One region of the Shewanella sp. OMA3-2 genome, then DNA from elsewhere that is predicted to be linked to it. Evidence: predicted binding sites of a transcription regulator. Region 1 holds the regulator's gene; each other region holds the start of a gene.
What was found. The regulator FliA, encoded in region 1, starts transcription of late flagellar genes. The targets are predictions, from matches to a motif close to CTAAAGNTNNNNNNNNNNNNGCCGATA.
Positions count from the first base shown of each region.

Region 2: L0B17_RS12085 (VC2046/SO_2500 family protein) is a predicted target of FliA. The motif match lies at 8,171-8,197, and genes of this name have one in related genera.
Region 3: L0B17_RS17495 (cytoplasmic protein) is a predicted target of FliA. The motif match lies at 2,382-2,408, and genes of this name have one in related genera.

Region 1 covers NZ_CP090974.1:3,263,974-3,274,307, forward strand. The annotation lists gene L0B17_RS14360 (chemotaxis protein CheW) at 1-442, opposite strand, end outside; gene L0B17_RS14365 (chemotaxis protein CheW) at 445-1,746, opposite strand; gene L0B17_RS14370 (ParA family protein) at 1,730-2,524, opposite strand; gene L0B17_RS14375 (membrane anchored protein in chemotaxis locus) at 2,569-3,000, opposite strand; gene L0B17_RS14380 (protein-glutamate methylesterase/protein-glutamine glutaminase) at 3,068-4,291, opposite strand; gene L0B17_RS14385 (chemotaxis protein CheA) at 4,316-6,508, opposite strand; gene L0B17_RS14390 (protein phosphatase CheZ) at 6,524-7,261, opposite strand; gene cheY (chemotaxis response regulator CheY) at 7,275-7,658, opposite strand; gene L0B17_RS14400 (RNA polymerase sigma factor FliA) at 7,702-8,421, opposite strand; gene L0B17_RS14405 (MinD/ParA family protein) at 8,414-9,295, opposite strand; gene flhF (flagellar biosynthesis protein FlhF) at 9,300-10,334, opposite strand, start outside.
Region 2 covers NZ_CP090974.1:2,715,550-2,725,883, forward strand. The annotation lists gene L0B17_RS12045 (acyl-CoA dehydrogenase) at 1-264, opposite strand, end outside; gene L0B17_RS12050 (TetR/AcrR family transcriptional regulator) at 287-928, opposite strand; gene L0B17_RS12055 (M2 family metallopeptidase) at 1,122-2,990, shown strand; gene L0B17_RS12060 (Smr/MutS family protein) at 3,080-3,232, opposite strand; gene L0B17_RS12065 (DUF4440 domain-containing protein) at 3,611-4,186, shown strand; gene L0B17_RS12070 (YchJ family protein) at 4,183-4,701, shown strand; gene L0B17_RS12075 (sensor domain-containing phosphodiesterase) at 4,777-6,996, opposite strand; gene L0B17_RS12080 (DUF406 family protein) at 7,210-7,497, opposite strand; gene L0B17_RS12085 (VC2046/SO_2500 family protein) at 7,639-8,136, opposite strand; tRNA gene L0B17_RS12090 (tRNA-Tyr) at 8,262-8,346, shown strand; tRNA gene L0B17_RS12095 (tRNA-Tyr) at 8,385-8,469, shown strand; tRNA gene L0B17_RS12100 (tRNA-Tyr) at 8,499-8,583, shown strand; gene L0B17_RS12105 (PLP-dependent cysteine synthase family protein) at 8,771-9,844, shown strand; gene queE (7-carboxy-7-deazaguanine synthase QueE) at 9,887-10,334, opposite strand, start outside.
Region 3 covers NZ_CP090974.1:3,963,455-3,973,788, forward strand. The annotation lists partial or broken gene chrA (chromate efflux transporter) at 1-615, opposite strand, end outside; gene rlmC (23S rRNA (uracil(747)-C(5))-methyltransferase RlmC) at 670-1,815, opposite strand; gene L0B17_RS17490 (MarR family winged helix-turn-helix transcriptional regulator) at 1,805-2,263, opposite strand; gene L0B17_RS17495 (cytoplasmic protein) at 2,460-2,651, shown strand; gene L0B17_RS17500 (TMEM165/GDT1 family protein) at 2,971-3,531, opposite strand; gene L0B17_RS17505 (aromatic amino acid transport family protein) at 3,973-5,175, shown strand; gene L0B17_RS17510 (S46 family peptidase) at 5,409-7,565, shown strand; gene L0B17_RS17515 (pseudouridine synthase) at 7,558-8,295, opposite strand; gene L0B17_RS17520 (hypothetical protein) at 8,302-8,520, opposite strand; gene L0B17_RS17525 (hypothetical protein) at 8,520-9,011, opposite strand; gene L0B17_RS17530 (Na+/H+ antiporter NhaC family protein) at 9,131-10,334, opposite strand, start outside.

The sequences.
Region 1 (10,334 bases):
CGACTAAAATCAATAACTCGTTGTCGCGATTGCTTACGCCTTGAATAAACTTAGCACTTTCTTCAGTGCCCACGTTAGGTGCATTATCTATTTCTGAGCGACGTAGATAAACTACCTCTGCAACACTGTCGACTAAAATACCAATAACTTGCTTTTCAGCTTCGATAATCACAATACGTGTTGAATCATCAACATCAGCAGGCTGTAAACCAAAACGTGAACGGGTATCAATAACCGTCACCACGTTGCCTCGCAAATTAATAATGCCTAATACATAATGCGGTGCACCTGGTACTGGGGCAATTTCAGTGTATCGTAATACTTCCTGAACCTGCATTACGTTAATACCATAGGTTTCATTATCTAATTTAAATGTAACCCACTGTAATACTGCATCGTTTGAACCTGCAGCTACAGCTGCTACACTTCTTGAATCACTCATAGTTAACCTCGGTCAATCGAATCCTGACACCCTAAGCCTGCATCAAGCATGTCAATCAAAGCTTGTACATGCAATATGCCACACATTTGTTGTTTTACAACTCCAGCAAGCCAAGGACGCTTACCAGGTTTATCACGCCAATTGACGTGCGATTTATCTATTTTCACAGCGTTGACCAGCGACTCACAAGCCAGTCCCCATCGACTATCTTCCAGCATCACCAAATACTGATAATCTATCGACTCAGCCAGTTCAGGAGAATATTTCTCAGGCATAACCCAAGCACAAGTATCCACTACATTAATTTTTTGTTCTCTATAGGGCTGGACCCCTAAAAACCATTTGGGACGACCAATTAAATGATTTATGCGCTCCACTTTTACAATACCACCTAAACTCACTAAGGGTACTGCTAATGTTAAACCCGCTACCTTAAAAAACAGCACTTGAAACTCATCATCCAGTACTTGCTGAAGATCATGAGTAATACTGGGTGGTACAGCCCCTAATTGTGTTTCAGGCGTTACATCAAGTTGCTCTTCACTCTTTATGATAGCTTTATTTACAGAGCTTGGTATTGTTCCTGTTAAATTTATATCGACTAACGGCTTGATTTCTTTATCAGCATTAACTGTTTTTTGTAGTGAAACCGGACCGACTGTAGTTTTTTTAGTCGATTTCTCAGCTAACAAGCCTAAATGTTGCCTCACCTTATCAGCACTGGCCCTAATTTCCTCTGCTGTCATCGATATTTTAGAAGAGGTTGGCATAACTTCTGGTTTTACTTCAGGCTTTGAAACTGCCGACAATAGCTTTTCAAGCGCTTGCTTATTGATATTTTCATTGGGTTCGGCAAAACCTCTTTCTAATATCGACTTTAATGGTTGTTGATATTTAACTGCTGTATCTGGTTTGTTTAACGGTTCAAAAGAAGCTTTAGAATATTTATCATCAATTTGATGATCTTTTATAACATCAGCCTTATCCACTCTTTTTGAAGTAAAGCTCGACTCAGATGGTTTTTCCGGTTCAATTAGGCCTTTTACTAAACTAGAATCTGGTATAACTTTTATCTCTGCGATTGACTTTTTAGTTACCAAAGCAGGAGTTAACTTATCAGAATTAGTGCGGCTTATTTTGTCTTTAGATATAAGCGTCGTAGGATTTAAAGCTTCAGGTGCAACAATTTCCTGCTTTGCAATATTCGATTGCGCAGTTTGGGTCTCCTCAACACTTTCCGTAGTCGGCTCAGTGAGGAGCAGGGTAAAATAATCAAAAACAGTTTCATCAACCGATTTTGACATGTGCTAGCTCCCGAGAATCAAGATAATTTAACAGTAAATTGTAGGCCTTTACCCCACGGCTAGATGGAGAGTAATGTGATGCAGGTAGATGCGCTAAACTGGCATCTCTAAATTTAGTATCAACGGGGATCACACTATCTGGCCATAGGTTTTTATTATATTTTTCTTGCATATATGACAAGGCTATCGGAGAAGCTTTTGTGCGTTTATCATACATTGTCGGCACGACAGTATAGCTATATCGAGTCTTCTTCGAACGCCCCATCAGCTCCATTGTTTTAATCATTCTGTCTAAACCTTTAATCGCCAAAAATTCAGTTTGAACAGGGATAACAATATGTTGACTCGCCGCCAAAGCATTGACCATTAATACCCCTAGAACGGGCGGACAATCAATAATAGCAATATCATATTTATCTTCTAACAACACCAGTAGATTACGTAGCACCAAGCCCATACCTTCTTGATGTCCCAATGCTCGGTCTAATGTTGCCAGAGCCATGGTTGCAGGCAATAAATCAAGCCCCTCAAGTTGAGTCGGCAAAATATATTGTTGAATAAACTCAGCTGTAAGCGACTTATGATTCACAAATACATCATATAGTGAACCAGGAACCTCTTCAGAATCAATACCTAAATAATAACCTAGTGACGCATGAGGATCTGTGTCTATCATCAACACACGTTGCCCACGTTTAACAATAGCACCAGCCAAACTTGCCACAGTAGTGGTTTTACCCACCCCACCTTTTTGATTTGCTACGGTCCAGACTTTCAAATATTCATTCCTCGGTCTGTTATGATTAGTAAGATTTCATCATGCTAGTGCTGTGATTCAGTTTCTTTAGGTAGTTCGCGTGTCGTCACCCTTATACCACCATGAGGTAAACGGATGACTTTGACACCATCTGAATTTTCAGACATTAAAACATCAGCAGGTGGTTTATCGTGAACCATTTGAGTGACAGACCGCTCAGTTGTAGAGTGCTCTGTTGCTATTTTAGGTCTTAGTAACACTTTTTGCTGGCGGGTACTTTCACCAAGTGCTCCATATGTGTTGCTCTTATCACGGCCTGCAAATTCAATGATCGTTTCAGTTTGTTCCGGATGTTGCGCTAGCCAATTTGCAATGTCTGCCGCTTGCTCATCAGGTACCATAAGTAATACTTGAGAAGCAGTTAACCTTGCTACATCTGCATTTAAAAGGTCGTTTTTCTTAACGGCATCGTAATATAAACTCGCCAGTGTTATCACCGCTAACGTTAATAAGAAAAGTATTAAATTGATACCGACACTGCCACGGTAATACTTAAGTCCAAGACTAACCACGAGAGGTCTCTTTTAGAATTGATTCAGCCATGTTATCTAAGCTAATAGAGTGACTAGCAATACCTGCAGAGACGACAGCTTGCGGCATACCATATACAACACAACTTGCTTCATCTTGCGCCCAAACATTTGCGCCAGCCGCTTTCAGCATTCTTGCGCCTTCACGTCCATCAGCTCCCATACCGGTTAATACTACGGCCAAAATGTCACCGCCATAGGCTTTAGATGCCGACGCAAAGGTAATATCAACACAGGGCTTATAGTTCATATCACTGTTTCCAGCAATGACTTTTAACCGACCCGACATACCCGATTTTTCAACCAACATTTGCATGCCGCCTGGGGCTAAATATGCACACCCTGGCTTAAGTACATCTCCACTAGCAGCTTCTTTGACGTTAATCTGACAAAGACTATCTAAGCGAGCAGCAAAAGCAGGGGTGAATGCCGCTGGCATATGTTGAATAAGCAAAATGGGATGCGGATAATTAGCAGGAAATTGAGTTAACACCTTTTGCAAGGCTACTGGGCCGCCTGTTGATGTACCTATTAGCAACAATTTATATGATTTACCACTGGCACGAATAGCTGAAGGTAAATTCGGAGCTGTCGCTGCAATGCCTAATGTTGATCCTAATGTCGATCTAGCTGAAGTGTCAGCTAAAGACGGCGATGAACTCCGGCGAGACGTTAATGGCCTTGCGGCATTGTTACTGCTTAAATTTGCACTGGATGAGCTTAAGTTACCCGTAAGCGAATTAGAAGATCTATGACCTGTAGGTGCTGATGCTGCTATTCGGCTAACCGGTCGAAATACCCGTCTACGCCCTAACGCTTTTATACGTTGTTGTAATAGAATTATCGCATCATCTTTATTGGTGGCAATATCTTCAAAACGCTTAGGTAAAAAATCAAGTGCACCAGCTTCCAGTGCATCTAAAGTCGATTTAGCCCCATCGTGAGTCAGCGATGAAAACATAAGAATAGGAATAGGATTACTTGCCATAATGGCGCGAACAGCACTTATACCATCCATCACTGGCATTTCAATATCCATAGTGATGACATTAGGGCTAAGATCTGCCGCCATTTTAACAGCTTCTTCGCCATTGACAGCCACACCAACAACTTCGAGTTCAGGATCTTGATTAACAATTTCACTGACTCGACGTCGGAAAAAGCTTGAGTCGTCAACAACTAGTACTTTTATAGCCATTTCATTCCTTAAATAATGGAACTTTTATTTTTTATTTTTGGCGTAATGTTTTAATAAACCTGGTACATCTAAAATTAGCGCAATACCACCATCTGAGGTAATCGTTGCTCCAGCCATCCCTGGCGTACCTTGTAACATACTTCCAAGCGGCTTAATGACCACTTCTTCCTGTCCAATTAATCCATCAACAACAAAACCAATTTGTTTTGTGCCTAATTGAACAATAACAACATGGCCATGTTTCTTATCGCCATGCTTAAACTTGGTTTTATGACTGTGCAACCAATGCTCTAAATAAAATAATGGTACAGCTTTATTACGTACAATAACGGTTAGCTGACCATCTACAACATTGGTTTTGGTTAAATCAAGGTGAAATATTTCATTTACACTAGATAATGGTAAAGCAAACACTTGCTTAGACACATCCACCATTAAGGTCGGCATAATCGCTAACGTTAGCGGTACTTTAATTTCTAAAACGGTGCCTTTACCCTTCAGTGAGTCAATATGTACGCTACCGTTTAACTGAGTAATACGGGTTTTCACTACGTCCATACCGACGCCACGGCCAGAGATGTCGGACACTTCCATTTTAGTTGAAAATCCTGGCGCAAAAATCAAGTTGTATGCTTCAGAATCTGTCATCCTAGACGCTGTATCTTCGTCAAGCACGCCACGTGTAATCGCTATTTCTTTTAGTTTTTGCGGATCCATACCAGCGCCATCATCTTCAATTTTAAGTAAGATGTGATCGCCTTCTTGACTTGCTGATAATGTAATCGTGCCTGTTCGTGGCTTACCATTAGCCTCACGGGTAATAGGCATTTCAATTCCGTGATCAACCGAGTTACGTACTAAATGCACTAATGGGTCGGCTAAAGCTTCAACTAAGTTTTTATCCAGATCGGTTTCTTCACCAATCATGATTAAATCAATTTCTTTATTAAGTGTCCGTGCTAAATCACGTACAACCCGTGGGAAGCGACCAAAAACTTTCTTAATTGGCTGCATACGAGTTTTCATTACTGCGCCTTGTAAATCAGCAGTAACTAAATCTAAGTTTGCCAGTGCTTTAGACATTTCCTCGTCTTCACGGGTAACGCCTAAACTCACTAATCTATTTCGAACTAATACCAACTCCCCGACCATATTCATAATTTGATCAAGTCTAGCAGTATCAACACGAACAGTGGTTTCCCCCTGAGGAACGGATGCTGCCGCTTTTGATGGCGCTTTGTCTTTAATAACTAGGTCAACAGTCTTTGCTGCTGGAACAGGTGCTTTAGGTTGAGGCACCGGAGTTGCAGTTGCTGCGGCCTTTACAGGTTCAACACTTTTAACCGTTGTTGCAGTAAAACTTGATGCTGAAGTATCCACTTTCGCGGGTGAAGAACCTTTACCGTGTAGCTCATCAAGTAACTTTTCAAATTCATCGTCTGTAATATCGTCTGAGTCAACCATTTGAATTGGAGGTTCAACGAATTTAGCTGGTTCAGGTTTATTGACCGCTACATTTAGTTTACTTGAACCATGAAGTTCATCCAGTAAAGCTTCAAATTCGTCATCAGATATTTCATCTGAACCGACTGAAGCCGGTGCAGTTTGTTGAGGAGGTTTAGCCGTTGATGTAGATGTTATTGTAGGACTATTACCTTGACCATGAAGCGCATCTAATAATGCTTCAAATTCTGACTCATTAATTTCGTCGATGTTAGTCTCTGCACCCACTTTGTTTTCAACGAATTCAGATACGCTGTCATCGACGAGTTCAACAGATTCGTCAACAAGCTCTTCACTGTGCCCGCCCATTTCTGACGGCAAAGGTGCGCCAGAACTGAGTAGCTTCAATTTATCAAGTAATTCAACTTCAACAGGATCCTGCTCCTCGCCTTGCTGAGTTTGTGCAAACATAATATTAATAGCATCAACTGCCTGCAAAATAATATCCATCAATTCTGCATTAACACTGCGTTTACCGGTTCTCAATAGGTCGAAGGTATTTTCCGCTTCGTGGCAAACGTCTACCATAGGTTTCAAGCTTAAAAAACCAGCTCCCCCCTTGACAGTATGGAAACCGCGGAAAATAGCATTTAACAAATTACTGTCATCAGGATTATTTTCAAGAGCAACTAACTGCTCTTGAAGAAGCTCTAAAATCTCACCAGCCTCTACCAAAAAGTCCTGGAGTATCTCTTCATCAACATCAAATGACATTCAAGTGACTCCTAATTAGAAACCCAGACTGGATAGCAAGTCATCAACTTCATCTTGACCTGCGACCACGTCATCACGCAGCTCAGCGTGCATAATTGGGCCCTCTGCCTCTATTTTATTCTCTTTTTTAACAGTTTCTGGTTGCGGCGTATAATCGCCAAATACTGTCAACATAGAGACTAGGTTATTTTCGACTTCGCGAACTAGGTCAATAACTCGACGGATCATTTGCCCAGTTAAGTCTTGGAAATCCTGCGCCATCAGTATTTCATTTAGCAGTTGTCGTAAACGGTTTGTATCGTGCTCACTATGTGACATAAGTTGTTGAACATCATGACAAAGCGTTTTGAACTCGCTCAACTCAATATCTCGACGCATTAACTTATCCCACATCGGGGTAACAGATTTTATGTTGGTAATGATTGTATCGGCCAAAGGTAAACATTCTTCAACTGCATCCATAGTTTTATTTGCAGCTTGCTCTGTCATATCAATAACGTAATTTAATCTTTCTTTAGCGTCAGGTATTTCAACCTTAGCTAATTCTGATAAACGATTATCTACCTGAAAGTCTTGAAGAGCGCTGTGAAGTTGACGAGTTAACTTACCTACCTCTTCAAATAACTCACGCTGTATTGGTGTAGCGAGTTCTCTAACAACGTCGTCAGCTTGATCTTGCTCCCCCGCACTAAGCAGTTCTACAAGTTGCTGGGCCTGCTCGAGAGTAATTAACCCCGATGTTATTGGCTGCATAACTTATCCTTGCTTAAGCGAGACGTTCAAAAATTTTATCTAATTTCTCTTTAAGGGTAGCCGCTGTGAAAGGTTTAACAACATATCCATTCACACCTGCTTGGGCGGCAGCAATAATCTGCTCACGCTTAGCTTCTGCTGTAACCATCAAAACAGGTAAATGTTTTAATGAGTCATCAGCTCGAATAGCCTTCAGCAAGTCAATACCTTGCATACCTGGCATATTCCAATCTGTTACAACAAAGTCAAAATCACCTTTTTGCAACATAGGTAAGGCTGTTGAGCCATCATCTGCTTCTTGGGTATTGTTGAACCCCAAGTCTCGCAACAAGTTCTTTATGATACGTCGCATTGTTGAAAAGTCGTCAACAATAAGAATCTTCATATTCTTGTCCAAGGTTTCCTCCGGTGAGCTGACACTCTAGTGCTCTAATTAATAATTATTGTTGTGTCCAATGCTTGAGTTTGCCTTTTAATCTAAGCATAGCCTGACTTAATATCTGACTAACCCTAGATTCGCTTACTTCAAGAATTGCACCGATTTCTTTTAAATTTAACGCTTCGTCATAGTACAGCGAAAGTACTAATGCATCTCTTTCTGGTAAGGTTTTAATTGCTTCCACCAGCGCTGATTTAAACTGCGTTTCAGCTAATGCTTCAAAATTATCATCTGGTATTCCATCATCCGTGACCAGTACATCTTGCGAAATACCTAAATCTTCTATGCCGATGATTTTCCCAACAGAAACATCATTTAAAATATGATGATACTCATTGAGCGACATATCAAGTTTTTCTGCAATTTCTGTGTCACGAGCATCACGCCCTAACCCTTGTTCGAGCTCGTCAATCACTTGTGCTACACGGCGATTATTTCGATGCACTGAACGAGGAACCCAATCTCCACGGCGGATTTCATCAATCATTGCACCACGGATCCGAATGCCTGCAAAGGTTTCAAATTTAGCTCCTTTGGTATCATCAAATTTTGATGATGCTTCAAGTAAACCTATCATGCCAGACTGTAACAAGTCATCGAGTTGCACTGAAGCGGGTAATCGCGCCAACATATGATGTGCAATTCTTTTTACCAGCGGTGCATACTGTTCAACAACGGATGTTTTATTATCGAACTGAGCATACGCGGCGGCTTTATTCACTCATTCTATCCTCTTGTGTTTCTTTACGTTGCACTAGACGTTCAACAAAAAACTCTAAGTGACCACCTGGCTGTTGTGGAACTGGCCAGCTCATTATTTTGTTTGCCAGACCATGATAAGCAATTGCTGATGGCGACTTCGGGTATGCCTCAACCACTAATTTTTGCTTACGTACCGATTTACGTAAATTTTCATCAAATGGTACTGTTGCAACCAGCTCTAAAGCAACATCTAAAAATCGATCAGTCACTTTACTCAGTTTAGCAAACAACTCCATTCCTTCACGTAAACTGCGCACCATGTTGGCTACAATTTTAAAATGAAATACGCCATGTTCGCGGCTTAATATTTTTATCAATGCATAGGCATCTGTAATCGATGTTGGTTCATCGCATACGACAATCAATACATCTTGTGATGCCCGAGAAAAACTCAACACCATATCAGAAATACCTGCAGCAGTATCAACAATTAAGATATCAAATTGTGTTCGCATTTCACTGAAAGCTCGAATTAACCCAGCATGTTGCGCCTGAGTTAATTCAACCATGGCACGGCTTCCTGATGTAGCAGGAACGATACCAATACCTTTAGGGCCTCGCACAATGATATCGTCTAGTTCGGCATCTCCAGATAAAACATGAGATAAATTTTTCTCAGCACGAATACCTAACATCACATCAACGTTAGCTAAACCAAGATCCGCATCTAACACTAAAACACGTTTACCTTTTTCGGCGAGGGCGACCGCTGTGTTAATAGACACACTGGTTTTTCCTACGCCACCTTTTCCACCGGATACGGCAATTACTTTAACTTTTTCGTTGTTTGGTTGATTCATCATACGTAAACCACTTGCTTGATCACGGGTCATATTCTTACTCGAATGCATAAGTCATTTCATTCGACCATGCGCTTGTGTCTTGAGAAATTGTTTGTTCTGTTTCATTTAATGCGGCTAACGCTTGCTTAGCCAGAGCTAACGTATCAGCTACTTTTATGTCTTCAGGAACACGTTGGCCATCAGTCACATAGCTTAATGGTAACTCATTTTGTATCAGAACGCTCAATGCACCTGCAATTGATACAGATTCATCCAGTTTGGTTAAAATCACGCCCGCTAATGGAATGCGTTTAAAATGATTAACCGCGTCTTGCAATACTCTGCGTTGCCCTGTTGCCGACATCACTAAATAGCTGCGAATTGGGATCCTACTGTTTGCCGTCAAATTATCAAGTTGTTGATAAAGACGCATATCTCGTTGCCCCATACCCGCGGTATCTATCAGTACTAATTTACGACTTCTAAATTGATATAAAATTTGCTCAAGCTCTGTCACATCATGTGCTTGCTTCACTGGACAGCCCATTATTTTGCCATAAGTTGCTAATTGCTCATAGGCACCAATACGATAATGATCCGTTGTAATAAGCGCAACTTGATCTGCACCATGTTGTGCAGCAAAACGTGCAGCAATTTTTGCCAGAGATGTCGTTTTGCCAACACCAGTGGGTCCAACAAAAGCAACAACGCCACCACGCTTTACAATATCATCACCTTGGTTATCAAGTAAGTTAGCCAAGCTTTGCGGCAATGAACGCACTAATTCCGCGGGATTATAGTGTTGACTCAAAGATGAAAGTTTAGCTGCTACAGGGGCTGAAAACTCTGCAGCAAGTAACTTACTTTCAAGCATAGCACCCACTGGATCTTTGCGCTTTTTTTGTTCTGTCATCAATGAAGATACTTGATGAGTCAGTAAGTTACGTAATGAAGCCATTTCTTCACGAAGCGCATCCATTTCGGTCGAACTGACCTTATTATTTTTTGATTGTTTATCAAATGCAGCTTGTTGTTGATACTGAGCCTTAGCAGGCTTAGCATCAGCTGTCGCGCCTTGTAATTGGCGCGC
Region 2 (10,334 bases), 550 kb from region 1:
TTGATTGTCTAAAAAGCTCTGTTCGTCAGCAGTTAAGGTCGGTTTTGCGTAACCATGTAATTTATTCCAATCCGGTTTACCGCGAAATAGCTCACCTTCCCACCATACATCACCCGCTTCCATAGCTTCTTTTTCAGTGCTAGATAACGGAGGAAGTACTTTTTTAAAAAACGCAAATGCAGGACGCGTAATAACTTGCATCCTGATATTTCGCACTCCGAAGAGCACTATGATTGCAATAATAAGCAATATGATGATACTCATTTTTAACCTTCTTAAGTTTTAACTAGTTGGACATTACTGGCACGGCAACACCCGCTGCCATATAGGGAATAACTTTTCTTATAATTGCTTCAATATTATTGTGTTCGCCGTAATCTGAAGCGGCAATTTCATTTAATGCATCGGCTGATGCCATAGTGAATACCATAGTGCCAAGCGTAAAGTGCAAACGCCAAAACATTTCAACCTGAGGTATGTGCGGCACGCTGGCGGTGACAGCTTGTACAAAGGTAGTCAAATATTGCCCATAATGCGTAGTGATAAACCAACGTAAATGTCCTTGGCTTTCAATATAGCCACGACCAAGCAACTGCAGGAATATAATAGTGCCGCCATTTCTCACCTTATTAAGTTCTAATAATGGTTTGATTAAGCATGAAAAAATATCATTAAGCGAGGCATGTTCTGGCGCTAGATGTAAACGCTTTATCTCATTTGCCGCAGCAGGCATAAACACGTCAAGATAACGCGCTAATACTGCTCTAATTAACTCTTTTTTGGAACCGAAATGATAATTAACCGAAGCTAAATTAACCTCAGCTTTGCTGGTGATTAAACGCAATGACGTTTCTGAAAACCCTCTCTCAGCAAACAGTTTTTCTGCTGAATCTAGAATTCTTGTTTTCGTATCAGTACGACTTGCCATCCTCTAACCCACTCTCAATTTAAACACCTGTTTAAATTAATCATTGAGCGCACAGATGTCAATTTAAATTTGGCTTATTTTCGCAGCAAAAACCGGTCCTAACGCCTTAAACAGCGCAACATTTTTAACTTATATGTAATATATAAAAAATTTATGTACACTGTTGTCCAAAATAACAATAAGGACATAACAAATGAAACGAGCTTTAAAACAACCGTCTAAAATTGCTCTTTTAATCGCATTATCACTGGGTATCACCGCATGTGGTGAACAAGATAATCTGCCCACAGTTGAATCAATACAAGATGCGAGCAAGACTCCCTCGGCTGAGATTAATTCAACAACAGCCATTGCCTTCATTAATCAAGCAGAAGCAGAGCTTGCCAACCTATCCATTGAAGCTAATCGCGCTGAATGGATATATTCTAATTTTATTACTGAAGATACCGCGGCGCTTTCTGCTGCAATGGGCGAGAAAGTCATTTCAACATCAGTGCGCTATGCAACTGAAGCTGCCAAGTTTGCCAATGTAAAACTAGACGCAGTTAACGCCCGTAAGCTAAATAGTTTACGCAGTAGCTTAGTGTTACCTGCACCACTAGACCCAGTTAAAAATGCAGAGCTGGCAAAAATCAGCTCTGAATTAAATGGGATGTACGGTAAAGGTAAGTATTGCTTTGCCGATGGAAAGTGCCTAACGCAACCTGAATTATCAAATTTAATGGCTGCTTCAAATGATCCTGCTGTACTGTTAGAAGCTTGGCAAGGCTGGCGTGAAATAGCTAAACCCATGCGGCCATTATTTCAACGTGAAGTTGAATTAGCTAATGAAGGCGCACGAGATCTAGGTTATCAAGATTTATCAGAATTATGGCGCAGCCAATATGATATGAAACCCGACGCGTTTTCTGCCGAGTTGGATAGGCTATGGGGACAAATAAAACCTTTATATGATTCACTTCATTGTTATGTTCGTGGCGAGTTGAATGAGCAATACGGGGATGATGTCGCCCCAAATACCGGTCCTATCCTGGCGCATTTATTAGGTAATATGTGGGCACAACAGTGGGGGACTATTTATGACTCAGTCGCCCCAGATAATGCCGACCCAGGTTATGATGTTACCGCGCTACTGGCGAAAAATGGCTATGATGAAGTCAAAATGGTTAAACAAGCTGAAGGTTTTTTTACTTCGCTTGGGTTTGAAGATTTACCTGACACCTTTTGGACTCGCTCGTTATTTGTACAGCCACAAGACCGTGACGTCATCTGCCACGCTTCAGCATGGGACTTAGACAATTTAGATGATCTTCGTATCAAGATGTGCATCCAAAAAACATCTGCTGACTTTAGCGTTATTCACCATGAGTTAGGTCATAACTTCTACCAAAGAGCCTATAAAGATCAACCTTTTATTTTCAAAAACTCCGCTAATGACGGATTTCATGAAGCAATTGGCGACACCATTGCATTATCTATTACCCCAAAGTATCTACAACAAATTGGCCTACTTGATACCTTACCAGATGCTGATAAAGATATTGGCTTGTTACTAAAACAAGCATTAGATAAAGTCGCCTTTATGCCATTTGGTTTAATGATAGACCAATGGCGTTGGCAGGTATTTAACGGCACTATTAAGCCAGAAAACTATAACCAAGCCTGGTGGGAGTTGCGTGAAAAATATCAAGGAGTTAAAGCTCCTATTACCAGAACCGAAATGGATTTTGACCCAGGCGCTAAATACCATGTCCCTGGTAATGTCCCGTACACCCGCTACTTTCTAGCACATGTGCTGCAATTCCAATTCCATAAAGCCCTTTGTGATATTGCACAAGATAAAGGACCAGTTCATCGCTGCAGTATTTACGGTAATAAAGAGGCTGGGGCTAAATTAAATGAAATGCTGGAAATAGGGGCTAGTCAGCCATGGCCTGAAGCATTAAATATCGTGACAGGCACTAAGCAAATGGATGCTAAGGCGGTACTTGATTACTTTGCTCCGTTACACATTTGGCTAGATAAACAAAATAGCAATGCTAACCGTCAATGTGGTTGGTAGTTATTTAAGCGATATCATGATGTGATGCGACTGAAGTAAAAACGCCAAGAATATTTGGCGTTTTTTATTTCTCTGCTTATCGACTTTACTTATCGAACGCCACTGCCTTTACCATGAATAACCAGAATATTACGCTCTCCCCGTTCAAACGCGCCAAAAATACAATTAACTAAATTTAGCCTTGCTTGAGGTAAGTAATACTCATGCACATCTAAACTGGTTTTAATATCATTAAAACCCAAGGGTAATTGTTTAAAAACGGCATCTGCATCCCATCATGCTAATGACTGACTATTTCATCTGGATTAACTGGCGAAAATTGATAAGGCATCAGCGGTAAAACAGCAAATAACTCATGCTGGTTTAATGCACCTTGCTTGGCTAATTGCCCTGCTGTTGATCAAGATGGATCAACCAAGCTTACAGCTTGTGTTTTATTGATATCCTTAATTAACGGTATGACACCAAACATCTCTTCAAAAAAATAGTACTTTATCATCTTGAAGCACATTACTTCCCTACACACTTTGTAATGATTATGTTCTATGGCGACGGTAAAGAATAATTTATAGTACCTACAATGTTGTAAAATAAATCAATTTGACGAGAAACTTGTTTTAATGAAGCTTTTAAAACCCGTAATAATGATACTAGTCTGTCTGCTTGCCACTATCGCCTCAATGCCAGGTTACAGTAATACAAATGCAGATAATGACATGCTGAACGAAAATTATACCCTCCTAGCAAAGGGGTTTTATAACCTTAATATTGAGGTTCTTAATGATATATATAGTGACAATGCTGTGTATATATCTGAAACACAAGATAAAGACATACTTTACGGTAAGCAAAATATTATTAATTTATACCGTAATTTTTTTGATAAAATTAAACGAAAAAACGCTAAAATTGAAATTGATTTTCGCGTGGCGGTTCGTCAGTTATCAGAAGACCAATCGACCGATATAGGTTATTACTTGGTTAGATTCCACCCAGGTAAAGAATCAGGCGAGCCCATCAGTGAGTTTGCCGGCAAATTTGTCACCGTCGCCAAGCGTACCGCCGAAGGCAAATGGCAAATAAATGTTGATTCTAACACTCGTTCAAAACCTGAATTTTATTACCGCGCCAAACCTATGCCTAACTGGTATTACGGTAAGCAATTTATTCAACAAGCTACAGAACAAGCTCAATGATGCTATCTGCTACCTTTAACTATAATCAACCCTGCCCATGCCTTAGCGGTATAACCTACCAAGCTTGTTGCCATGCTTATCACACACAACAACGCGTTGCTGACAGTGCCGACACATTAATGCGCTCTCGTTATTGTGCATTTGTTGTGGGTGAGTTCGACTATTTAATCAATACCCATCACCCACGATATTTGGCAGACTTAACGACAGAAAAACTATCCCAAGGTAATACATTATGGTTAGGTTTGCAGGTATTAACACATCAATTGATAGATAAAAGTCATCCGGCTTTTAATCTTACATTTATCGATACCGTACAAGCCATTGTGGTATTTAAAGCCTGGTATAAGCTTGATAAAGGCGTTGATGCTATTTTTGAAGAGTCACATTTTGTGCGACACGAAGGTAAATGGTTTTATACTCAAGGTGTGCAAATGGAGGTTGATTTACCGCGGAGGAATGATCCATGTGTGTGCCAAAGTGGTAAGAAATTTAAACAATGTTGTATCAGCTAATGCTGGCTATACATAGAATAGTAGGATTATTCAGTCGGCGCGATTTTACTCGTCGTGAGCGATTAGTACCGCCAGCTATTGTAGTGAATTTAGGACTAAATCATTAAAATCATTGACTCTAATAGCTGGGCTATATAAGTAACCTTGTGCTTGATCACACATCATTTTCTCTAAAAACTCTGCTTGCTCAACCGTTTCAACCCCTTCAGCTGTGATCGACATATTCAGCGCTTTAGCCATCGCGATTATCGCACTAACAATTTCACGGCTCTGCTTACTGGATGATATATCCATTATAAATGAACGATCTATTTTCAGCTTAGTGATAGGAAACTGTTTAAGGTACTTCATTGAACTGTAGCCAGTACCAAAATCATCAATAGCTATCCCGACACCTAAATCAGCCAGCTCATGGCAAAGGTTAATGGCATAACGAATATCGCCCATAAGTTCAGTTTCAGTAATTTCAAGAATAAGACTTCTTGGTTTAATACGATAACGATTTAACAGATCCCAAACTTGTTCAAATAAATCACCACTAAAAAACTGTCTTGCCGCGACATTAACATGCATAGTAATGCCAACATTTTTATGCTGCCACAAGTTTAATTGTTTACATGCGGTTTCTAATACCCATGAGCCAATTGCATTAATCATGCCCGACTGCTCAGCTATTTCAATAAATGCCCCTGGATATAACACCCCTTGACGAGGATGATTCCATCTAATTAATGCCTCAGCACCAACATACTGATGACTCTCAAAATCCATTAGTGGTTGATAATACAGCTCAAATTGACGACCTTTAATCGCATACTGTAAATCTTTTTCTATATTGGCATCACTTTTAAATTGTTCGAGTAATTCTTGGTTAAAAAATTGGTAATAACCGTTGGACTGCTTTTTTGCGCATTGCAATGCAATATCGGCACAGGATAAAGGTGAAAATAGATCAATTACCGAACCAATATCGACAATAGCGACAGCCGGTTTAGGCTCAACTTTTTCTCTATTTATAATCATAAAGGCTGATAAATTGTTAATGAGTTTACTCACCAATCCGTCTAATTCTTTTTCTGGCATCATTTTGGGCAATAAAATACAAAATTCATCACTGCCAATTCGAGCCACATCAATTGCTTTATGGTTTGCTGCAAAGTGCTTTAAACGCCTAGAAACCTCAATTAATAACAGATCACCTTGTACGTGTCCGTTGGTATCATTGAAACGTTTAAAACCTAATAAATCCACCAGTAATAATATACCTTCTTGGGCTTTATCCAGCTGTGGCGTAAAGTAAGACCGATTATGTAATCCAGTTAAACTACAGTGCCATGCAAGATGTTCTAACTCTGCTTTATGTTCAAATTGTGAAGAAATATCATAGCTTGACACTAGTGCATAGCGGTTACCTTGTTCTGTCATAAACCCAGTAACATGGTAATGCAACCAATAGTATTTATTATCGATACGCTTAAGTTTTATGTCGCCAACAACACTTTCATTATTGGCAATTTTATCTAACATATATTGCAGAGTATCAGGGTTATTTCTAAATATATCTAAATTCATCACGCTATGATGTTCAATATCACTGCGTAATAACCCTGTCATTTTTTGGTGAGCGAAGTTGACATAATCCACCATTAAGGTGTCAGTGTTAACAATCATAACTACATGGTCTGAATGTTCTGTCGCATTACGCAATAAATGAATTTGCTCTGATTTATCATAGGAGTGACGGGTTGCTAAAGTTAATGCGAGCTGATCAGCGCACTGAATTACAATTTGAATTTGGTCAAGCGACCATTCAAATAATGTTTTAAATTCAATAGATAACACACCTTCAATGTGGCCATTAATACGAATAGCAACATTAAGAGTACTAACAATATGATTGGTTTGATAATAATCAAATGAGTGAATTAGCTGGTCAGTCGGCAAAATATGATTCACCGCAATATAACGATGATTCTTTAGCTGTTCAAAATAGCTGAACTCTATGTCCGATTGTTTGGTATCTAGAGTATGTTTTGGGTCGTTATGGTGGGTTTGGCAATAATGAGCAATTAACCTTTTAGAGCAGGATAAGAAAGAGCTTTGTTCAGCCCTAACCTCAGCAGTTTTTGTGCTATCAAATTTTTCATCAAATAGCCAAACTGAAACTAAAGAAGCGATAAAATGTTGCTGCAATAGCTTACTAACCAGTTCAGAGGTTTTTGTAAAGTTACCCTGCTGTTTGGCGCTAGAATTTACAATGAGTTCTAAAAGGTGCTGATTTTGTTTTTGTGTCATTAGTTTCCCGAAAGACATCATACATTGTCATTCTACTGAATTATTATTAGCCCGCTATAGTCAGCAACGTGCAGATAACTCAATGCATCCCGTTGGGAGCTTTATTATAAGCTGTTTTATAACCTTTTATAATCAAAGGTTATAATAAAATTATTTTGAGTGAAGATACACTTACAATTGACAAATCGCAATACTATTTATATCCCATAATAGTTACAAACCATTTTCTAATTGGAACAGCATTTTTTCAACTGTTACCGAAAACGCCAAGATTAACTCAACTTCATAACCTAATTGATTAACCTTAACATTAACCTGATCAAATCGATTTTGTGCTTTGACAATCATATTTTGAGCATCTGCTTGAGCCGTTTCTGTTTTAAAGACTAAAACTAGCTCAGTATCATGTTCATCAATTACAGCACCTATATCGACAACACTGCCACAATCACGGCATGAGTCATTTACGTTCTGCTGTTGTTGTCTAATTTTTTTAATCATAGTTGGCCACTTAAATGTTGAGGTATAACGTAAATTTATATCTCAACATCATAAAATAATTCAATGACCATTTCCCTCACTTGGCTCACAAATCTACTTAAGGTTATTTCTATGCCATAACTAAGTATGTGCATGTGTACTTTACGCTGTGAGCTTTACCATCGTTTGACTAATCTGTCGTTGACGCTCTAATTGTTCCACAAAATGCATCTCTTCTACGGCCTCATAGTGAGTGTCTAGCCCTTCATATTTTGTACGCACCAAATGGCTACTATTACCTAATGCTTGGACCATAGCGTCATCATGTTTGCCACGTATCACTATTGCCTCAGGAGATAAGCTTTGTTGTAAGTGAAATTGACGTAAACCTTGGGAATGAAAAACAGCGCCATTATTAACATGTTCTGTCATGGAGGATAAATCATCGACTAACTTTTGTGGCTGTTGTAGTTGAAACTGTTTATAGAGCTTTTGATTAATGGTGAGGTCTTTATCAAACTGAAATTGTGCCATATCACTGCTGTCTGCTGACAACATGGCTAGCAGTAAACCAAATTCACCACGTCGCTGGTTCTCGACAGCCGCATTTAAACGACCGCCTAATTGTAATTCATTGACCAGTAGTGACTCAATCTGCATATAAAAACAACACTATTATGACTCGATGCTATTTTATCGACCAAACACACCTAAACTTTAGAAAAATATTCATTTTTAGCCTTTACATATTTTGGGTTTATGACTACTATGGCGGCCGCAATTGAGGAGGGGTTCCCGAGTGGCCAAAGGGATCAGACTGTAAATCTGACGGCTCAGCCTTCGAAGGTTCGAATCCTTCTCCCTCCACCATTTGCGATGTAATTTAGATAGACGAAAAAGAAATATGTGGAGGGGTTCCCGAGTGGCCAAAGGGATCAGACTGTAAATCTGACGGCTCAGCCTTCGAAGGTTCGAATCCTTCTCCCTCCACCATCTTTCTTATTCATTTATCTCTATTCAGTGGAGGGGTTCCCGAGTGGCCAAAGGGATCAGACTGTAAATCTGACGGCTCAGCCTTCGAAGGTTCGAATCCTTCTCCCTCCACCATTTTTACTTTATGTCACCACAGTTTGAATTAAGCTAAATTCAAAGTTAACACATCACAATTGCAATTCGTTTACCCTCAGTTTTATCTCCCAGATTAATCTTTTTACTCCTGTTCTATTTCCCGCTAGGTTTAAGTATGTTTTTTATTTAAGATTGGTCTGAATAACAATCAAAATGAGACAACAACATGCCGACTAATTGGGTTAACCAAGCCATTGCTAAGATTGATGCAGACTATCAACGTTCTGCCGATACTCACCTTATAAAACTCGATTTACCACAACTTAACGGCGTTGATATTTATCTTAAAGATGAAAGTACCCACCCTACGGGCAGCTTAAAGCATCGTTTGGCCCGTTCATTATTCTTATATTCCCTGTGTAATGGCTGGATTAATCAACATACAACCATTATTGAATCATCTTCTGGCAGTACAGCAGTATCAGAAGCGTATTTTGCACGTTTAATTGGTTTGCCGTTTATTGCTGTGATGCCCTCAACGACGGCGAAAAAGAAAATTCAACAGATTGAGTTCTATGGTGGTCAATGTCACTTTGTTGATAATAGCAGACAAATATATGCACAATCAGAACGTCTTGCTAAAGAACTAAATGGTCATTACATGGATCAATTCACTTTTGCAGAACGTGCCACAGACTGGCGAGGCAATAACAATATTGCTGACTCGATATTTATCCAAATGCAACGTGAGCCGCACCCTATTCCCCACTGGATTGTGATGAGCCCTGGCACTGGTGGTACCTCCGCCACTATTGGCCGTTATATTCGCTACCAACAATTATCGACTCAACTGTGTGTAGTTGATCCTGAAAACTCGGTTTTTTATGATTATTTTCACAGTGGCGATAAAACACTGACAGGCCAAAAAGGCAGTAAAATTGAAGGCATTGGGCGACCTAGGGTCGAACCATCCTTTATTGCTGGTGTCGTAGACGAAATGCATAAAGTCCCCGATGGAGCATCAATTGCCACTATGCAGTGGTTAGAAACCTTGATAGGTCGAAAAACGGGGGCATCAACAGGGACAAACTTATATGGTGCATTACTGTTGGCCACGCGAATGCAAAAACAAGGGCAAGTGGGCTCTATTGTGACTTTGATTTGTGATGCGGGGGAAAGATACCTAGATACTTACTATAATCCCCAATGGATTGAGAACAATATCGGTTGCTTTAAACCGTTTGAACAACAGCTCAGTGAATTTAATCAAAGTGGATTACTCAGTCCATTGGATTGCTAAATCGATTTGCCCCAAAACATATTTTGGGGCTGCCTTTATGGCTTAATCAATATCCAAGTATTTATGCATTTGAATCGACAAACGCCAGTTCCGCTCAATACATACTTTCATCGCCAATGCTGTCGCGCGTGGCTTTTGGCTAATAGGTTGTAAGCAGATAGTTTTACCTTCTACATCAATATCTTTTAGTAAATCATCAAGCTCTTCAATATGTTTATCTGTGGCGATTGGGTGTTTAATTTCATTTGCACGTGTTAATGCTTGGCTTAATACCTTGTAACCGCCCTTCATATTGATTTTAGGTGACACGGTAACCCAGGCATCTTGATGGCAAAGCACCTCAAAAGTTCCTGATGTTTCAATTTGAACGCTATAGCCTGAGCCAATTAATTGATTAGTTAGCTCAGTTAAATCATACAAGCAAGGTTCACCACCAGTAATCACCACATGTTTTGCAGTATACTTTTTACGACTAAATGCCGCTATAAGA
Region 3 (10,334 bases), 700 kb from region 1:
CCAGCCAAAAAGAAGCGCTTAAGCCTAAAACAAAAATGGCTAACCACAATAGATTTAGCTTAATTTCAGGGGCGTCGGGAGATACATTATCACCGCGGGTGAGTACTAAAGCACCAATAATAGCCGCCACAATGAGTACCGCAATTTGTGTTAATAATGCCGGAAATAATAAAATACACGCGACAGTGGCTATCATTAAACATTGCGCTGTTTTACGTTGGCAAAATTGTTTAAACATAGTTAAAGTCGCATCAGCCACTACTACCACGGCAAGTAATTTTAAACCGTGAATAGCACCAGCAACCATATCCAGTTGCAGCCAACTGGCACTGGAAACAGCAAACAGAAATAACAGTAAAAATGAAGGAAGCGTAAAACCTAAGAATGCCGCCAATGCTCCAGTTAGCCCACCTTTATGGTAACCAATTGCAAAGCCTACTTGGCTTGAACCAGGCCCGGCATAAACTGGCTTAAGGCAACAAAGCTGGCGTATTGCTTGTCATCAAGCCAGTTCAAGTCTTGTACAAAGGTTTGTCTGAAATAACCAATATGTGCTGCTGGGCCGCCAAAACTGATTAAACCTAACGCTAAAAAACGACTAAAAATTTGCCACATATTGAATCCCTATTGCCTTGATGTCTTTTTAGTTTATGACATTAATATTAATACTTAATGACAGAGTGCGTCTTTCTCTAGCATCACCAGCACTTCATAATGATCCGTGTGAGGAAACATATCAAACAACTGTACCTTGGTAATTCGATAACCTGACATCATGGCTAAATCTTTGACTAGACTTGTTGGATTACAACTAGAATAGACTATCGCTTTAGGTGAGAATGCGGTTAACGATTGGCAAAGAGACTCGCCTATTCCCCGCCTTGGTGGGTTAACAATAATTAAATCGGGTTTATCATTGGCAACTATCCCATTGGCAAAGTCAGTTGAATCCAGCGCCCTAAAGCTGATGTTCTCTAAGCCCATTTCTGCGGCCGACATCTTGGCGCATTCTATCGCTTCGGCCTCAATTTCAATTCCCGTTAACCGAATTTTGCCACTGGCACAATGCAGTCCGAATCCCCCGACCCCACAAAATAAATCCCATATATGGTGCGGATTAAATGCCGCCACCCATTCGCGTGCGGTTTGATAAAGCTGCTCAGCCACTTTGGGGTTTGTTTGAAAAAAGCTTTTAGGTCGAATATATAAAGGCACATCATTAAAGCGATCGGCAAGACGGGTTTGATCGGTTAAAAATATTTCTTGCTCGCCTTCTAAAATCGCCATATGAATAGGTTGAATATTAACCGACACTAAACTGATTTTAGGAAACTCAGCCTGTAATTGAGGTAACTGTCGTTTAATCCGTGAAATGGCCTGTTCACTGTTCAATACAAAGCGCAGCATAAATTCACCAGAAGCATAACTGCGGGTAAGTAAAATATACTTCAACTCACCTTTACGTTTGTCTACCCGATAAGGTGGAATTCCCGCTTGCTGCACAAATAATTGCAATCGATTTAACAGTAACTGCATATCTTCAGGATACAGTTGGCAATCGCATAAACTAATCGGTTGCCCCTGGGGATCGACAATACCTAAAACGGGTTGATGTGCTGCACCTAACACCACCATTTTAGCTTTATTGCGAAAATGATTCTCTTGACTTGCAATAGGTTCAAGCCATTGCTCAACAGGCAATTGATTAAAAAACTGCTGTAACTTGGTCATTTTATGTTGTAACTGTACTGATATAGGCGTGTGAATATCACGACAAGATAAACAATGCCCTTTTTCAAAAAACTCACACTTCACAGCTTGATGCCTTATCACAATTGAGTACTTTTAATGCGTTATCACATAAGCTTTTAAGTTGCTGTAATTGTGCGATATCGCCACCCACTTTGCAGCGCATCATTTCAGGTACTGACTCAGCTTGCTGGCGTAGCATTTGCCCTTGTTCGGTCAGATGCAATACTCGTACTCGCTCATCTTCCTCACTGCGTCCGCGTATCACGAGGTTTTTGACTTCTAAGCGCTTAAGTAAGGGAGTGAGCGTACCTGAGTCTAAATGCAAACGCTCGCCCAAAGTTTTAACGCTTATTCCCGCCTCTTTCCACAACACTAACATGACTAAATACTGCGGATATGTCAGAGACAACTCATCAAGCAAAGGGCGATAAGCGCGGATCATCGCATTAGTGACGCTATATAATGAAAAACACACCTGATTTTCAAGTGCTAATGGATTGGTTGATGGCATAAATATCCCCCTTTAAATGAGGCGCTATGATAACATATTCTAATTGTGCACAACCTATAATACTTAACCAAGAATCTATAATATTTTGCCAAAGATGCTTATAAATACGATATCTTTGCTACAGTATTTAATACGCTGGCCGATATACAAAATAGAGTAAGACGAAAACCATTAAGTTAATAGAAGTGAGGTTTATATGACAATTTCAGTAAATGCCCCAAGTAACATGCCTACAACTATTGATTCTGGCAATAGTTTAAAAATAGCTGTAATGGCAAAGGATCAGCAAAAAGTTGAAGGTCAAATGGCACTGCAACTGATTGAAGCTGCAGCACCTCCAGCGGCACCTGTTGGTAATGCGGGTCACAATATTAATACGACAGCCTAATTTTTTAACTGTGTATTTGCTATCTTAAATTACCCCACTGAGTGATTAGATCATTACTGGTGTTGCTAATAGATAGATAAATTACTTGATGAAAAAACAATCGGCTTTAACTACGATTAATTTAACTGCAATTAGTTTAAATGCGATTGGTATAGCGCTGAGCGACTCTTCGATATCTGTGGCTCAAGCGCCTAGTTTTCAATGTAATAAAGCACACGGTTCCATTGAGAAGCTTATTTGCCAATCCGATAAGTAAGCCCTACTAGATATGCTGTTACAGCCGCTTATTATCAATGTGGTGATTTTCCGCAATCTCAAATCACATGCCATACCACAAAGTAACCACGCCAAGTATTGCAAATAAAGCAGCACAGCTTCTGTGGATAATCTTCATCGGTAATTTATCTGCACTAAAGTGACCCAGTAATACTACGGGCACATTGGCGATTAACATGCCTAATGTTGTCCCTATGACTACCATGGTAAGTGCGTCATATTTAGCGGCTAACACCACGGTCGCGATTTGGGTTTTATCGCCCATCTCGGCGATAAAAAAGAGAATAAAGGTAGCCATAAACGCACCAAGTTTATAAAAGCTATTGTCATCCTCATCTATTTTATCGGGTATCAATACCCATAGTGCAATAGCAAAAAATGACCCAGCTACAGCATAGCTAGCCCATTGAGGGTCAAGCCAGCTAACAGCAAACTGCCCGACCCAAGCCGCCACAAAATGATTGATTAATGTTGCCAATAAAATGCCTAAAACTATGGCAGATTTATTGCGAAAACGTGCGGCTAACAATAATGCTAACAGTTGAGTTTTATCGCCAATTTCAGCAATAGCAACGGTAAAAGTTGAAGTAAGAAGTGCTTCCAAGGGAAAATCCTAGCGTGATTAGAGGGCATATAAACCAAGCACAAGCAACAGCAAGCCCTCTAAGCTACTGTTACCGCACTAGGTCTTGCTTAACAAAGAACGTCTTTGTTGTTTATAGCATGGCAATATGGCCAATTATGTTGATATAAACGCCCAAAGTTATTGATGGCAACAACTTAAAGCTAGCTACTCCCCTAAAACGAGGGCTGCAATATAACTCAAACTCAAATGGCATACAATACTCAATGCCTAACCACTTGAGCTGTTATGGTCTACTGAAAACTCAATATCACTACTGACTTTAATCTTAACGAAACAAATGTTATGTAATTGTTTCTACACAGCGTAAAAAATCTTTAATAGACTAAGTTTCTTGCCTGAGTCGTTTGCCTTCTGCTAATGTCGCTGGCTATTAAAAATAATAATTATATGGACACACTCGTGAATTTAAAAACACTTGGCTCTATTTCGATAGTCGCAGGTACTGCAATAGGTGGAGGCATGCTTGCGTTGCCTTTAGCCACGGCAGCATTGGGGATCATCCCGGCTATTTTGTTGTTAATTGTCATTTGGGGGATCTCAGCTTACACCTCTTTACTGATGCTAGAGATTAACTTACGTGCTGGGGTAGGTGATAATGTCCATGCCATCACAGGGAAAACGTTGGGTAAGCTAGGGCAGTTAATTCAAGGTGGTTCGTTTTTAAGTTTATTATTTGCCTTAACCATGGTGTATTTAATGGGCGGTTCCTCGCTACTGGAAACCCGCTTAGCCCCTCTGGGGCTTGAATTAAGTAACCAAGCAGCAGTGCTATTATTCACGCTTATGTTTGGCGGTATTATTGCCGTTGGTGTCAGTTGGATTGATAAGGTCTCTCGAGTGCTGTTTACCGCTATGGTGGTATTGTTAGTCTTGGTGGTCACCTTTTTACTGCCAGACGTTAATTTAGTTGCAGCATTAACCAACACTGTCAGTGAAGTCGCTCAAGGCAATCAATTAACTCAGCTATGGCTAGCTGCAATTCCGGTAGTTTTTACCTCATTTGGTTTCCACGTGTGTATCGCCACTATTGTGCGCTATCTAGACGGTGATGCTATGTCACTGCGTAAAGTCCTGTTAATCGGTTCAACCATTCCATTAGTCTGCTACATTCTTTGGTTATTGGTGACATTAGGCTCATTAGGTGGCTCAACAGTGCATGAGCTTGGTGGATCTCTGCCTAAACTGGTATTGGCATTACAAGGGCTAGTTGAATCACACATTATTAGCCAATTTATTGATATTTTTGCCAACCTTGCATTAATAACTTCATTTTTAGGTGTCACTATGAGCTTGTTTGATTATGTGGCCGAACTTACACGTGCTAGAAGCAATGTTGCTGGCCGTATGCAAACTTGGTTAATCACCTTTATTCCACCATTACTGTGCGCATTATTCTACCCAGATGGCTTTTTTCAAGTGTTAGGTTTTGCTGCTATTCCTTTGGTTGTGATGATCATCTTTTTACCAATAGCGATGGCATTAATACAACGCTCACAAAAACTAGGCGGTTATCAAGTCATGGGTGGCGTTCCTGCACTGATAATCACAGGTATTATTGGTGTATTGATTGTTATTGCACAGCTAATGGTCGCACTGGGTTAATGGCCGATCACGAAGTTAAATTTAGTTTGTAACTGGGTTTTTCTGGCGCTGTTAAGATGTTATAAGTTTTGTTAAAGTCAGGCCTAGGCCTGACTTTTTTTGTATGGCGAATAGTCGCATTAACATCGCGCTACTATCTAAAATAATAAATACATTAATGTATATTCGGTTTATTTCACATACTGCCAAACCACTTGAGCATGTGATTACTTTATCAAAATGGACTTATAACAATGAAAACATGGTTACTTACGGCTGCTATTGCAGCCAGTTTTGCTGCGCAAGCGGATGAAGGTATGTGGCAACCGCACCAACTTCCCGCTATGGCTGATATGCTTAAGCAACAAGGCTTAGAGATTGATGCAAAATCAATTTCTAAACTGACTGAATTCCCTATGAATGCGGTAATCAGTCTTGGCGGTTGTACCGCCTCTTTTGTATCGCCAAAAGGCTTAGTGGTCACTAATCATCACTGTGCTTACGGTGCAATTCAATACAACTCAACCCCAGAAAAAAATCTGCTAAAGGATGGCTTTTTAGCTAAAACTTACCAAGAAGAATTACCTGCTACGCCAGGGTCACGTGTTTATGTTACCGAAGCGGTGACCGAAGTAACTGATAAAATTACAAATGGCCAAATGGACAAGGTCGGCAACGATTTTTACGCCGGTATCGAACAACAAGAGAAAGCCCTAGTGGCCGAGTGTGAGCAAGAAGAAGGTTACCATTGTCAGGTTTACAGCTTCCATGGTGGCTTAGAATATTACCTCGTTAAACAGCTCGAAATTCGTGATGTACGCTTGGCCTATAACCTGGCTGGCAGTGTCGGCAAATACGGTGGCGATATCGATAACTGGATGTGGCCACGCCATACTGGCGACTTCTCATTTTATCGCGCTTATGTAGGCAAAGATGGTAAACCAGCTGACTTTCATGCGGACAACGTGCCTTATGAGCCAAAAAGTTTTCTAAAAGTATCAGCTAAAGGCGTCAGTGATGGTGACTTTGTGATGGTTGCTGGTTATCCCGGCAGCACTAATCGCTATCGCACCGCAAGCGAGGTAGAAAACCAATTCGAGTGGGCTTATCCAGAAGGTAAGATTCTGCGCGAGCGCATGATTGAAATAATCAAAGAAACAGCCGCTGAAGGCACTGATGAGCGCATTAAGTATGAAAGCTTAATAGCAGGGCTTGCCAACTACGCTAAAAACTTTGCTTCAATGATTGAGTTCTACGGCAAAATGCCCATGCTAGATGATCGTAAAAAGGTCGAAAGTGATCTAGCGTCATGGATTAATGCCGATTCGGCACGTCAGGCAAAGTATGGCGAAACGCTAGTTGAACTGAATAAATTGGTCACTAAAAGTCAGCAAAACCAGCAGCGTGATACCTTGTTAGGCTATATCACCTACACAACCATGCTGACCACAGCGCGTGATTTATATCGTTTAGCTAACGAAAAAACACTGCCTGATATGCAGCGTGAACCAGGTTATCAAGACCGTGACATGACCAGCTTTACCTCAAGCATGGAACGTATTGATCGTCGCTATGCTGCTAGTGTCGACAAAGCATTATTAATCGATCTGCTAACGCGTTATGCCAACCTACCGGCAGAACAGCGTTTACCGGCATTTGATAAAGCCTTTAATATTGGTAAAAAATTCGATGCTAAAAAATTGAATAAAACCTTAGATAAGATGTTTGCTCAAACAACATTAGCTGATCAAGCTACCCGTTTAGCATGGATGAACAAATCGGTTGCAGATTTTAAAAAATCTAACGACCCATTCATTCAGTTTGCTGTCAGTACCTATGATGAAAGCATCAAGCTAGAGCAAGCACAAAAACAATTATCAGGTGATCTAATGAAAGTACGTCCACAATTTATGGACGCTATCATTGCTTATAATCGTGAACTCGGTAAGCCGGTTTATGCTGACGCTAACTCAAGCTTACGTGTCTCAGTAGGTAATGTTAAAGGCTATTCACCGCAAGACGGCTTGGTGGCGGTGCCCTTTACACGTTTAGAGGGTATCTTAGCCAAAGATACCGGTTTAGATCCATTTGATGCACCGGCTAAGCAGCTTGAGTTAATCAAACAAAAACAATACGGCGATTACTATGTCAAAGCTATTGATTCTGTACCGGTTAACTTCTTATCAACCTTAGATACCACTGGCGGTAACTCTGGTTCACCTACACTAAATGGCCGCGCTGAATTAGTCGGTTTATTGTTTGATGGTGTGTATGAAAGTATTATTGGTGATTGGGGCTACGATGCCAATAAAAACCGTTCTATCCAAGTTGATAGTCGCTATATGTTATGGATTATGGAGCATGTAGATCACGCGGATAATTTATTAGCAGAAATGGACATCGTTAAGTAACCCGTATTCGTTGCACCAACATGCTTAATTCGGCGGCCGTTAACGGTCGCCGTTTTGTTTCCGCCAGTTGACCTAACTCGACGCCTCCGATAGCCACCCGTTTTAAATCAATAACCCGATAGCCTAGGGTTTGGCACATTTTACGGATCTGTCGGTTTAATCCCTGGGTCAAAACAATGGCAAATTGCAATGATGTTAACGATGTCATCTGACAGGTTCGAGTGGTAATGCTTTGACCTGCTTGCTGATAAGTCACCCCCGCAGCCATTGTGGCCAAAAACAGTGCATCAAAAGGTGTATCAAGACTGACATGATAGGTTTTTGAATGTTGAAAACCTGGATGCAATAGTTGCTGAGTTAATTGGCCATCATTGGTGAGCAGTAACAACCCTCGGGAATCTTTGTCTAATCGCCCCGCAGGATACAATCTTGGCTCTTTAGGTAAATGATGTAACAAACTACTAGGGTCGCTTTCAATTAAACGACAATCAACTCCGACAGGCTTATGATATAGCCAGTATACTTTAGCTTCGGGTTTACCTACTTTTACGCCGTCAACACGAATATCATTAACTGAATCTGTATTAATAACATCTACTTCAATGACAGCTGAATGGGTGGCTACTTGGCCATTAATAGTGACCCTATTAGCATCAATAATTCTACAACATTGACGCCGAGAGGCGATGCCGCAAAGGGCAAGATAATGGGCTAAACGGTAATGAACCATAATGATTTACGCTGGCACAAAATGACGCGATAAAGATTGTTGTACCACTATATGTTGCCGTATGCTGAACCCAAGACAGACACACCATAAAATATTCGCTTGAGTTAACACCCACATACTAGAGGATACCCAACAAAAATGACTGCCACTATCATCGCAGTAAGGGAAATCCAGTAAATGCCAATCTAGCAAACGAATTAAGTTAACGGACGTTACAATCGCCACTATCGATAACCCAAATACCACCCGGTCATGGTGCTTTGGGGCTTAAAATAATCAGCAAAACATAAACAATGTAAGACTAACGAGCTAACTAAATACAAGGTTGACACTTTGCGATGCCATTCTAGAAAGTTAATCGGAAACATCCCCATGAGTGCAGTACTTAAACCAACTATAGCCCCTACAATGGCAATAGTTCGACTTAACGCATCAGAGAAAGTGAAATAAATAGCCAAAGTCGCTAACAAGAAACATGCTCCAGCAGCCAATAAAGATAGGTTAAATACCGCAGCTAAGGGAGAATTCATATAATCACCCAAAATATCAGGACGAATATTAAAGATGTTAGTTTGCATTTGCTGCGCCTGTGCAAACAATGCCGACAAGACTCCAAAGCTAGCAATAATAGCTGCGGCTAATGACATAAATACAATCACTAGATGTAAGTCAAAATTTTTATGCTGTTTATTCAAGGGGGAGCTGGTATTAGACATAAGTCAATCGAGCTTACCTTTATCTTTGAAAAAGTAAAAGCCCTAAACACGGCTTAGGGCTTACTGCTGTTAATGCTAGGGCAATTAACACACTCTAGATTCAAGTATTACTATCTTTATTATGCCCGCTTACGAAATATCACGATAGCGACCGCAACAACGGCCAGAATCATACAATACCAGGCATTGGATACCGCCGTTAATGGGCTGATAGTAAACACTGATGCAATTAATAATGCTTGCGCACCATGGGGGATCAGCCCCTGAATAATGCAGGCAAAAATATCCATCACACTGGCAGCGCGTTTAGGGCTAACACCGTGTTTTTCGGCTAAGTCTTTGGCAATATCACCGGTAACCACAATGGAAACTGTATTATTTGCCACGCAGGTATTTGTTGCAGCCACAATACTTGCTATGCCCAATTCTGCAGCCCGCGGTGATGTATCACCCGCTGATTTAGAGAAACGGCTAATTAGCCCTTCGACCTTACTATTCACAAATGCTAAGCCACCTTGCTGCTGCATTAGTGCCGCCAAACCGCCTACCAACATAGACAAAATGAAGATCTCTTGCATATTGGTAAAGCCAGTATAAATGTCATTACCAAATTGAATCACATTGTAATCTGCGGCCAATATCCCAGTCAGACCTGCCAACAGAATACCCAAGGTTAGCACCACAAATACATTTAACCCTGCAACAGCCAAAATCAATATGGTGAGATACGGTAATACTTTTACAAATTCAATTGGCTGCTGGGTAATAATAGCCTGCCCCTGGCCTGCAAACGAAAAAGCAACCAAGGTTAAAATAGATGCAGGAATAGCAAAGACTAAGTTTTCACGAAACTTATCTTTCATATCACAGCCCTGGGTGCGAGTCGCTGCGATAGTCGTATCAGAAATAATGGATAAATTATCACCAAACAATGCCCCTGACATGACCGCGCCCGCCATTAATGCGTAGTCAATTTGGGCTTGGTCTGCAACACCTAAGGCTACAGGAGCCACAGCCGCGATAGTGCCCATCGATGTCCCCATAGCAGTGGCAATAAATGCCGCTATCATAAAGAAACCAGGTAATAATAAATCTGCTGGAATAAGCGATAAACCTAACGCAACCGTAGCATCAACACCGCCTGTGGCTTTAGCAACAGAGGCAAATGCACCCGCCAGTAAATAAATTAAACACATGGCGATAATATTGCTATGGCCAATACCCTCAATGAAGGTTTCAATTGCGTTATTGATTTTCTGTTTAGACAGCAGCATTGCCAAAATGATCGCAGGTAAAATAGCAATCACACTCGGCAATTGATAA